One region of the Fictibacillus arsenicus genome, then DNA from elsewhere that is predicted to be linked to it. Evidence: riboswitches for the same ligand, from Rfam matches in the RefSeq annotation. Region 1 holds a riboswitch; the other holds the start of a gene.
The links. Region 1 has a riboswitch for S-adenosylmethionine ahead of ABE41_RS08290 (2,3-diketo-5-methylthiopentyl-1-phosphate enolase). Riboswitches for the same ligand answer to the same signal wherever they lie in the genome.
Positions count from the first base shown of each region.

Region 2: it holds a riboswitch for S-adenosylmethionine, as region 1 does, so the genes downstream of both, metK (methionine adenosyltransferase) here and ABE41_RS08290 (2,3-diketo-5-methylthiopentyl-1-phosphate enolase) in region 1, are expected to answer to the same signal.

Region 1 is NZ_CP016761.1:1,575,579-1,580,959, reverse strand. Features, by position in the region: gene ABE41_RS08305 (1,2-dihydroxy-3-keto-5-methylthiopentene dioxygenase) at 107-643, opposite strand; gene ABE41_RS08300 (methylthioribulose 1-phosphate dehydratase) at 621-1,292, opposite strand; gene ABE41_RS08295 (2-hydroxy-3-keto-5-methylthiopentenyl-1-phosphate phosphatase) at 1,295-1,960, opposite strand; gene ABE41_RS08290 (2,3-diketo-5-methylthiopentyl-1-phosphate enolase) at 1,957-3,198, opposite strand; SAM riboswitch class I at 3,276-3,389, opposite strand; gene ABE41_RS08285 (pyridoxal phosphate-dependent aminotransferase) at 3,457-4,623, opposite strand; gene ABE41_RS08280 (carbon-nitrogen family hydrolase) at 4,743-5,381, shown strand, end outside.
Region 2 is NZ_CP016761.1:2,893,401-2,898,781, forward strand. Features, by position in the region: gene metK (methionine adenosyltransferase) at 166-1,371, opposite strand; SAM riboswitch class I at 1,533-1,662, opposite strand; gene pckA (phosphoenolpyruvate carboxykinase (ATP)) at 1,924-3,507, shown strand; gene ABE41_RS14875 (MFS transporter) at 3,641-4,927, shown strand; gene ABE41_RS14880 (TetR/AcrR family transcriptional regulator) at 4,881-5,381, shown strand, end outside.

The DNA.
Region 1 (5,381 bases):
CTCGAGCGAGCAAAATCTTCCTGAACTAGCATTATCTCACCTCTAGATTTCATTAATATAGAAAAAACACACCATTTCCAACTAAAATGGTGTGTCTTCGTTAAGCTTACTTTGCTTCCTGAGGTTCTTTGTCGTAAATCGGCACCCAGCCTTCTTTTGATTTGAAGATTCGTACTGCTACTACTTTTCGATCTTCCTGCAGAGTAAAGTAATGACGGTAATTTTCAGGAACAGAGATAAGATCGCCTGGCTCAAGCTCTACATCAAAGAACCTGCCGTTTGGTCCTTCGATTGCAAAAATTCCGTGACCTGAAACGATAAAGCGTACTTCATCATCTGTGTGGTGGTGCTCAGCTAAGAAATTCTTTAATAGTTCATCCAGGTTTGGTGTTGCATCAGACAGTGAGATAACATCTGAAGTTACATACCCTCGGCGCTCCGAAATATCATTAATTTCGCTTTGGAACGTCTGAAGCACTTCTTCTTTTTCTTCATCCTTTAAAGAGTAGTTCTCACGAAGGTTTTGAGGAAGTTTTTCAATATCCCATTTTTCATAAATGACTTCCTGTGAATTTAAGTAAGCTTCTACTTCACTTTGATTTTCGATTCTTTCGTTGTTGTCATGAAATCTTAATTGTGCCATGTTTTACGCCCCCAAATGATTTATTTTTTGTTTTTTTGCTTAAAAAAGAAAGTGTTTGAAGTTTTAAATGATAGGAGAAAAGAAATTCAAAAGCTTCCAAATGTTTTTTTGCTTCAAAAGCATTTTTTCCCCAAACCGTGATTCCGTGATTGCGGATCAGTACTGCCTTCGTATCCGGTTTTATCACACCGGCAACAGCTTCGGAAAGCTTAGTCAAGTCTGCAAAGTTCTCAACGATAGGCACTGTAATACTCCCGTCTTCTTCCCATATTCCAAATGCTTTAATCAGTTCTTGTCTTTGAAATGTGATCTCGCCTTCGTTTCCATACAGCTCAGAGATAAGGTTATTGTCAACGGTATGAACATGCAGACAGCAGCCTGCATCAGTTAAACGATATACTTCACAGTGAATGCCGGTTTCTGCAGAGGCTTTAAGCGTTGTCGTCTCAACTGCTTTCCCTTCTCCATCAACGAGTAAAAAATCTTCTGACGTACGCTTCGTTTTATCTTTGCCGCTTGCAGAAACATAAAAGGTAAGCGGACTCTCTTCAACTTTTATCGATACGTTTCCACTGGTTCCAGGAAACCAGTTTCTTGCAGCTAATTCATCTTTCACATCGGCCAGTTCGTTCCAGCGTTGTTCATGTATCGTCAACTTCTTACCTCCTCTTTTTCCAATGCATGGATGACATCAAAAAATGTTTCAAAAGGTGTGTATGGAATATTATTTTCTTCACATTTTTCAATTAAGTAGTCTCTTGCAAAAACAACATCGGCAAGCTTAGAAGCCTGAAGATCCGTTATGGAGTCACCGATTACTATTTTTTGATAATCGAAATGCTGATTTTCTGCCTTTCTGATAAAGGAAGGCTTGCAGCACCCGCAATCATTCTGGCAAAGTCCATCACATTTGTTTGGCCACGTAATTTTGATTTGCTCTTCGGAAAAGTCACTATGATTGCAGATGATTTGTTCAGGATCCAGTTTATCTTTCAGCACTGGATGAACAAAGAAATCAATACCTCCGCTGACGATATAAAGCGGAATGTTTTCTTGCTTTGTAAAATCTATAAATTCTTGAAACCCATCTCTTATTTTGGAACGAGTTAAAACAAAATGGATGATTTCATCCTTTTTGTTAGAAGATATCCGTGAGAACAGCTTCCCTACTCCTTCTCGAATCGAGATGTTTTCGTTTAAAATATCGTTCACAATCGGCTGCCATCCATCTGGAGCGAACTCTTCCATTATGGCTACGATGTTGTCTTTCTCGGTAACAGTTCCGTCAAAATCGCAGAAGATTAGTTTGCGCGTCATGTTACAGGTACTCCTCCCCATAACTCCAAAGCTTTTTGAAGTTCCGGGTGTTTCTCGGCATAATTTTCAAGGTCTTCGCCTATAACTGCTGCATCTACAGCTTGACGAAATGCACGTGCCCCGCCTGCAGCTCCGTCAGGATGACCGTGAATTCCTCCGCCAGCATTAATAACACTGTCTAAGCCAAAATCATTGAACAATACAGGAGTTAATCCAGGATGTATCCCAGCTGATGGTACCGGGAATGATTTTTTCAGCGCAATATTTTCTGTCGTTAAAGCTTCTGCAATATTTAGTGTTTCATCTCTATCAAGTGCCACACTTCCATATGGAGACGGGAACAGTACAAGATCTGCTCCTGCATATCGCAAAAGTTTTCCGAGCAATACTGAGTAACCTATTCCATAGAGAGAAGATGAACCGATTGCACCTGACAACGCAGGATGTGCCATTATCGGAAGAGGTATTTCTTTATCTTCTGCCAGCTCCTGAAGCACATCTGGACCATAAGATAGCACATTAAACAGCAATGCATTTGCACCTAGATCTGCAGCGCGCCTTGCTTTATCACGCAGATCACTTGTTCTTCCGGTTAAGTTCACAGCGTAAAGCGTTTTTTCCCCAGTTCGGTCTTCCGCTTGCTGCAATACTTCTTTTGCCGCCTTAATGCGGTCCTCAAACGGTGTCAGCGGATTATCAAAAAGAATTTCATCATCCTTCACAAGGTCGACGCCGCCAAGTGACTGTTCATATAGCTGCTGTTTAAAGAATGAAAGATCTTTACCCAGCACTCCTTTAAAAATACTCATAACTAGGGGACGGTTATGGACACCTAAAATCTCACGTATTCCAGATATACCGTACTTCGGTCCTGGGAAACTCGATTCCAGCTGTTTATCAAACTCCAAATCTATGAGTTTTATTTCTCCATCAAGTGACAGTTTGCCAAAGACAGTTGTTAAGATCGCTGGAATATCGTTAGAAAAATTTGCTGATGGATAAGAGATCTTCAGCAATCCCCTCGTACGCTGGTTTCCTAAAAACCGATCAGCTTCATCGTCACGCTCCAGTTCAACAACGCTCTCTACAACACCTTTATGTTTTCGAAGCTGTTCCTGCTCAAGCAGCGGCAGATCCGTCCAAGATCCTACTGTCAATCCCAGTGCAATGCCTTCCGCTTTTTTATCTAAATTTCCTTTTTTGTCATGAACCAAATAGGTCGCAGTTACTTTTCCCATATCGTTAAAACTCCTTTCAAACACAATAAAAAGCCCCATCCAAAAGGAAGGGGCACTAAATATCGCAGGTCCGCTTCCTCTCATCTCTCAGTCTATTTGACTGCAAGAATTAGCACCGTTTTCAGCTGAAAATAAGCTGAATGGTTGCCGGGTTTCATCGGGCTAGTCCCTCCACCTGCTCTTAATAAGAGTGCAAATTGTTCGAATATAATATTAATTGTGATTATGACAGGCCATGAAGATCCTGTCAACAATTTTTTAAATGACTTTTGCGATTCTGTCGGCTGCTTCTATTAGCCTATCTTCTGAAGTAAGCAAACCTGCCCTCACATATTTGTCTCCTTCTTTTCCAAATCCGATCCCTGGAGCAACGACAACATGCGCTTTTTCTAGTAAATGATCCGCAAACGTTTCTGACGTGTATCCTTCAGGAACTGGCAGCCAGCAGAAGAACGAACCCTTTGGAGCTTCGACGTTCCAGCCGTTTTCTCTTAACCTGCCGATAAAAGCATTGCGCCTCTTTTCATATGTTGCTACCAGCTCATCCACGCATTCCTGGGATTCATTGAGTGCTGCGGCCGCTGCATGCTGCACGGCTCCAAATAGACTGACATAAAAATGGTCTTGAAGAAGGTTGATAGATTCAATGACTTGCTCATTTCCGACTGCGAAACCGACACGCCAGCCAGCCATGTTGTAAGTTTTGGACAATGTATAGATTTCTATTCCAACTTCTTTCGCTCCATCAGCCTCTAAAAAGCTGACAGGCTTTTTACCTTCAAATCCAATCGCACCATACGCAAAATCATGGCACACTAAAATATCATGCTTTTTTGCCAGTTCAACGGTATCTTCAAAAAAGTCTTTTGTTGCGACACCAGCCGTCGGATTGTTCGGATAGTTTAAGAACATAAGTTTAGCTTCTTGCAGCACATTTTCTTCTAAACGATCATAATCAGGCAAAAAAGCATTCTCTGCTAAGAGAGGCATCGTCTCCATCTTCGCCCCAGCCATTGCAATTCCTGACCAGTAATCAGGATATCCTGGATCTGGAACAAGAGCAATATCTCCAGAATTTAAATAGCATTGAGATAACTCTACTAAACCCGTTTTACCTCCGAACAATACTGCTACTTCTTTTTCCGGATCCAGCGTAACTCCGTATTCTCTTTTATAAAAATCGGCTGCAGCCTGCTTTAAAAAAGAATGTCCGCGAAACGGCGAGTATTTGTGATATGCAGGATTGTCTGCCCCTTCTTTTAACGCTTCTACAATATGATTTGGCGTGGGCTGGTCCGGGTTCCCTTGTCCAAGATTAATAACATCATAGCCTTGCTCCACATAATGTGATACTTTTTTTACAAGTTTAGCGAAAAATTGCTCTGGCAGTTTAGCCATGACCTCTGCCTGTTCAAAACGTTTCAAACGATCACTTCCAGTCTAATTTGAATGTTCTTGAAATTCTAATCAGTTATGTTATACGCTTAAGGAAATTCTGTAAAGACTTTTTTTGGTATTTCTATGCCAGATAGGAGTGTTTTTTTATGAAAATAGTATGTATACAAGTGGATGTCCAATTTGGAAATCCTGAAAAAAATATGGAGCATATCGAGAAAAAAATCCGTGAGGCAGTTCGGCTTTATAAGCCTGACTCCATAGTACTTCCTGAACTTTGGGATACAGGGTATGATCTGACGCGCCTAGACGAGATCAGTGATGAAAATGGTGAAAAAGCAAAAAAATGGCTCAGTTCCCTTGCAAAAGAGTTTGGAATTAACCTCATTGGCGGATCTGTTGCATTCCGTAAAGGTAATGACGTTTATAATACGATGCTGAGCTTTGACAGAAATGGTTCGCATATCGGAACGTATTCCAAGGCACACCTTATTACGCTTATGGAAGAAGAAAAATATATCGCTCCTGGCAAAGAAAGCGGTATTTTCACAGTTGATGGCATATTGTCTTCAGCTGCAATCTGCTATGATATCCGTTTTCCTGAATGGATACGCATGCCTTTTATAAAAGGGGCAAAAGTTTTATTCGTTCCTGCTCAATGGCCGATTCAGCGGCAGACTCACTGGCGCGCTCTTTTGATTGCACGTGCTATTGAAAATCAATGCTATGTTGTAGCATGCAATCGTGTTGGAAGCGATCCGAACAATACATTCGCTGGCCAGTCTATG
Region 2 (5,381 bases), 1.3 Mb from region 1:
AGGAAACGATAATTCCATGGTTAATCACTTTTTTCCCACGTTAAATGGAATAATCCCACGTTATTTTTAAAATAACCACAAGTCGACACATCTCGTCAAACTTCGCAGCTCAAAGACCCAAAAACAAAAACAGACTCCCTTTTAACAAGAGTCTGTTTTATCACATTAAATATTTGCTTGGTTCTTAAGCTCTTCTGCTTTGTCAGTTTTCTCCCATGGAAGATCCACATCTGTACGGCCAAAGTGACCATATGCAGCAGTTTGCTTGTAGATCGGACGGCGAAGATCAAGCATCTTGATGATTCCAGCCGGACGAAGATCGAAATTGTTGCGAACTAATTCTACAAGAACTTCTTCTGATACTTTACCCGTTTCAAAAGTGTTTACAGCAATTGATACAGGCTGAGCCACACCGATCGCGTATGCAAGCTGAACTTCAACTTTATCTGCAAGACCTGAAGCTACGATGTTTTTCGCAACATAACGAGCAGCGTACGCAGCTGAACGGTCAACTTTTGTAGCATCCTTACCAGAGAATGCTCCGCCACCGTGACGTGCATAACCGCCGTAAGTATCAACGATGATCTTACGTCCAGTTAGACCAGCATCACCTTGTGGTCCGCCGATAACGAAACGGCCTGTAGGGTTAATGAAGTATTTTGTGTTCTCATCAATTAACTCAGCAGGAACAACTGGCTTGATCACTTTTTCTTTAATGTCTTTCTGAATTTCTTCAAGTGTGTTCTCTGGGTGGTGCTGGGTAGAAATAACGATTGTATCAATACGTACTGGCTTGTCGTTCTCATCATATTCAACTGTTACTTGAGTTTTTCCATCTGGACGCAAGTAAGGAATTTCTTCAGACTTACGTACTTCAGTAAGACGGCGAGATAATTTATGAGCTAATGAGATTGGAAGAGGCATAAGCTCTTCTGTTTCATTACAAGCAAAACCGAACATTAGACCTTGATCACCTGCACCGATCGCTTCGATCTCAGCATCTGTCATAGAGCCTTCTCTTGCTTCTAGCGCTTGGTCTACACCCATCGCGATATCAGCAGATTGCTCATCGATAGAAGTCAGTACTGCACAAGTTTCAGAATCGAAACCGTATTTTGCACGGTCATATCCTATTTCTTTAATTGTTTCACGTACAACTTTTGGGATATCTACATAAGTAGAAGTTGTGATCTCACCAGCAACAAGTACAAGACCTGTTGTAACAGATGTTTCACATGCTACACGTGCATTAGCATCACTAGCTAAAATTTCATCTAGAATTGCATCTGATATCTGGTCACAAATCTTATCCGGATGACCTTCTGTTACCGACTCAGATGTAAATAAACGACGACTAACTTTTTTGGACAAATTAATATCCTCCCTTAATTGCTTTCAGTATGATACGGTACTTTATTCTTATCTATTTTGTATTGTTTATGTTCTTAACTTGAAAAAGGCATAAAAAAAGCCCTTCCCTGTTTCACATATCATTCACGAGGGAAAAGGTTTAAAATAAAAATGCCTTCATCCTCTTATTGTCCAAGGTTATTTTCACCTTGCAGGTTAGCACCTTTTCATTTTAAGCAGATTATAAACTCCGCTTTCATGTCGGTTGCTGGGTTTCATAGGGCCTGTCCCTCCACCTACTCAGAATAAGAGTAGCCGTTCTCGAAATATAATAGCGCAATGACTTTATGATGTCAATAGAAATCCCTTTAATATCAATAAGAAGAAGCTGAATTTCGCACTTTTTTGATATCGCTTTCAATATGATGGAGATTCCTGGTGTATTTAAGCCTTTTTTTCTGGATTAAGAACTTTTCTGATGCGCTTTCATAAAATAGTATACATTATTTAAATTAATGTGTTATACTAATTTTCGAATATATCACTCTAGGATAAAGGATGGTACTGTCTGATATGAATACTTTGGAATTTACGACAACCTTAAATGAACTTGTGACCCGTGAAACAACTCACCAGAACTTGCCTGTTCCGGTTTTAGTAGAGAAATCATTAACAAGAAAAGAAGGCATTCTTACTTCTACAGGTGCACTTCGAGCAACCACGGGGAAATACACAGGCCGGTCCCCTGAGGATAAATTTATTGTTGAAGATGCATCCGTAAAAAAATCCATTGACTGGGGCAAAGTAAACAAACCATTTTCACCTGAAAACTTTGATAAATTATATAAAAAAGTACTTCAATACTTAGGCACTAAAGAAGAGTTATTCTTATTTAAGGGGTTCGCAGGGGCAGATCAAGAGTACCGTCTTCCTATTCAAGTTATTAACGAATATGCATGGCACAATTTATTTGCACATCAAATGTTTGTGCGTCCAAATGAAACAGAACTTGCTTCACATGAATCTCAATTTACAGTAGTTTCAGCTCCTGGATTCCAAGTAAATCCTGCTGATGATGGAACAAACTCTGAAACGTTTATTATTATTTCTTTTGAAAAACGAATCGTATTAATCGGCGGTACAGAATACGCTGGTGAGATTAAAAAATCAGTATTCTCTGTTATGAATTACTTGCTTCCTGAAAAAGGGATCCTTTCTATGCACTGTTCAGCCAACGTTGGAAACGAAGGTGATGTAGCTCTTTTCTTCGGCTTGTCCGGAACAGGGAAAACAACACTTTCTGCTGATCCTAACCGACGCTTAATCGGAGACGATGAGCACGGATGGGCTAACACTGGAGTATTTAACGTCGAAGGCGGATGCTATGCAAAGACAATCGATCTTTCCAAAGAAAAAGAGCCGCAGATTTGGAATGCCATTCGTTTTGGAAGTGTATTAGAGAATGTAATGATCGATGATGATTCTCGTATTGCGGATTATAAGGATTCCACATTAACTGAAAATACAAGAGCGGCATATCCTGTTGATGCCATTCCAAACATCATTCAGCCAAGTGTGGCAGGTCATCCAAATACAATTATCTTTTTAACAGCTGATGCTTTTGGAGTATTGCCTCCAATCAGTAAATTAACAAAAGAACAAGCGATGTACCATTTCTTATCTGGATATACAAGCAAGCTTGCTGGAACTGAAAGAGGAGTTACCTCACCGCAAGCAACTTTCTCAACATGTTTTGGTGCTCCATTCCTTCCGTTGCCTGCAACTGTTTATGCAGAAATGCTAGGCAAGAAAATCGATCAGCATAATGTTCAAGTATTCCTTGTTAACACAGGCTGGTCTGGCGGTGAATATGGTGTCGGAAGCCGTATGAATTTATCTTACACTCGTGCTATGGTTCAAGCGGCACTTGAGGGTGAACTGACATCTGTTGAAACTGTTGTAGATCCTGTATTCGGACTTCACATTCCAACACATTGCCCTGGTGTCCCTGACCAAGTTCTTCAGCCAAAGAAAACATGGGATAACCCTGAACAGTATGATATAAAAGCAAAAGAACTTGCTGCTAAATTTAATGCTAACTTTGAAAAATTCAAATCCGTTTCTTCTGAAATCACGCAAGCAGGACCACTCGCTTAATCATCTTAAATCAACCCTCCCTTATCCAGCGGGAGGGTTTTTGGTATTTATTAGAAAAAACAGTTGTAAAGTGACATGGATGTCATTTATAATAACGACATGGATGTCACTTTAAAAACTGGGAGCTGATTACATGGAACAATCGGAAAAATTATTAAAAAACAAACCTTATCAATTTTTAATTTCTGCTCAACTGATTTCCAATCTTGGAGACTGGCTGTCAATTCTTGCTGTATTTACGCTTGTGGGACTTAAATGGGAAGCCACACCACTACAAGTTTCGTTAATAATCTTATCTCTTGCCCTCCCAATGACTTTACTAGGACCTGTAGCAGGTGTCTTGGCTGATCGTTGGGAACGCAAATACATTATGATTATTTCTGATACGGCAAGAGGTTTCATTATTTTTGGTCTCGTTTTTGCTAATGAACTTTGGCATGTGTATACTTTATTATTTGGTTTAGGTATTTTTTCGGCTCTCTTTACACCGGCCAAAAACGGAAAGCTAAAAGAAATTGTGCCTGATCACCACATGCAGCAAGCTGCCTCAATCAGTTCCATAATTGAGAGCGGCACGAAAATAATCGGACCTGCAGTAAGCGGCCTTCTTCTTGCACTATGGAATTTCAAGATCATCTTTTTTCTTGATGCAATAACCTTTTTACTATCCGTTCTTCTCCTGCTTAAGATTCCAGCAAACCCTTCACAAATTCTAAATGAAGAACACGAAGAGAATAAGCTAAAGAAGAACTTTATCAAAGAAATGCTTGATGGCCTCTCATTTATTAAGGGTATTCCTGCTATTATGTACGGAACGCTTTTAATGGCTGTTACCATGTTCGTTATTCAGATGTCAGATTCACAGTTCGTTACTCTCTTTAGAGAATTAAAAGAAGTATCACCACGATTAATTGGTACTGTTATGACCGCTTCTGGAGCAGGATTTTTAGTTACTGGAATCATCTTGAGTAAGTTTGAAATTAAAAATGCAATTAAGGCTATGGCAGGAGGAATATTCACACTCGGTTTAGGATTTGGAAGTCTAGCTATCCTTACTGATTATAATCTTTCCAATCCTATGTTTTGGGCACCTTCTATAACATTTTTAGCTTGTGTTGGAGCTGGTTATGTTTTTATTCCCTTTCAGTCCAATGTATTAAAACTAACTCCAGAACACATGACCAGCCGTACATTCGGTACAATCGGAAGCATCATGACGTTTTCCTCTTTAGTCGGTCCTATTGCTGGTGGATTCTTAGCAAATTTATTCGGAGTAATCCCTATCTTTATAGTTACATCTAGTGGATTGTGCTTTATAAGTGTGATAGCTTTTATTTTAAGAGCACAGTCTAAAAGGAAAAAAGGAGAACCATATGTCACCGAAAGTAACGGAGAGCCACAAAGAAGAGCGGAAGCGTAGCATTCTGGAGGCTGCAAAAAAGATATTTATTAAAAAAGGATATGAAGCCTTTGTCATGCAAGATGTAATTGATGCAGTCGATTTAAGCAGGGGCGGTGTTTATTCATACTTTTCTAGTAAGGAAGACTTGTTTTTATCTATATTAGAAGATTCAAATCGGACTTACAGTAAAGAAATTAAAGATATAGCTAAACATCCTTCAATCTGGAATTCATTGGTAAAGGATTTTGAAGATTATAAATCTGCTGATGATACAGAAGATTTGTTTGGAGCTGTACAAATCGAATACTTCTTAATCAATAGACTGCTGCCCGAGAAAAAAATCTACATGAAAGAACGATATGAATTTGCCATTGAACACCTTATGAATTTATTTGATGAAGGCGTAAAAAAAGGTGAATTCAACCCCAAATACCCTTTAGATACAATCGCAAGGTATTTTATAACCTTTAAC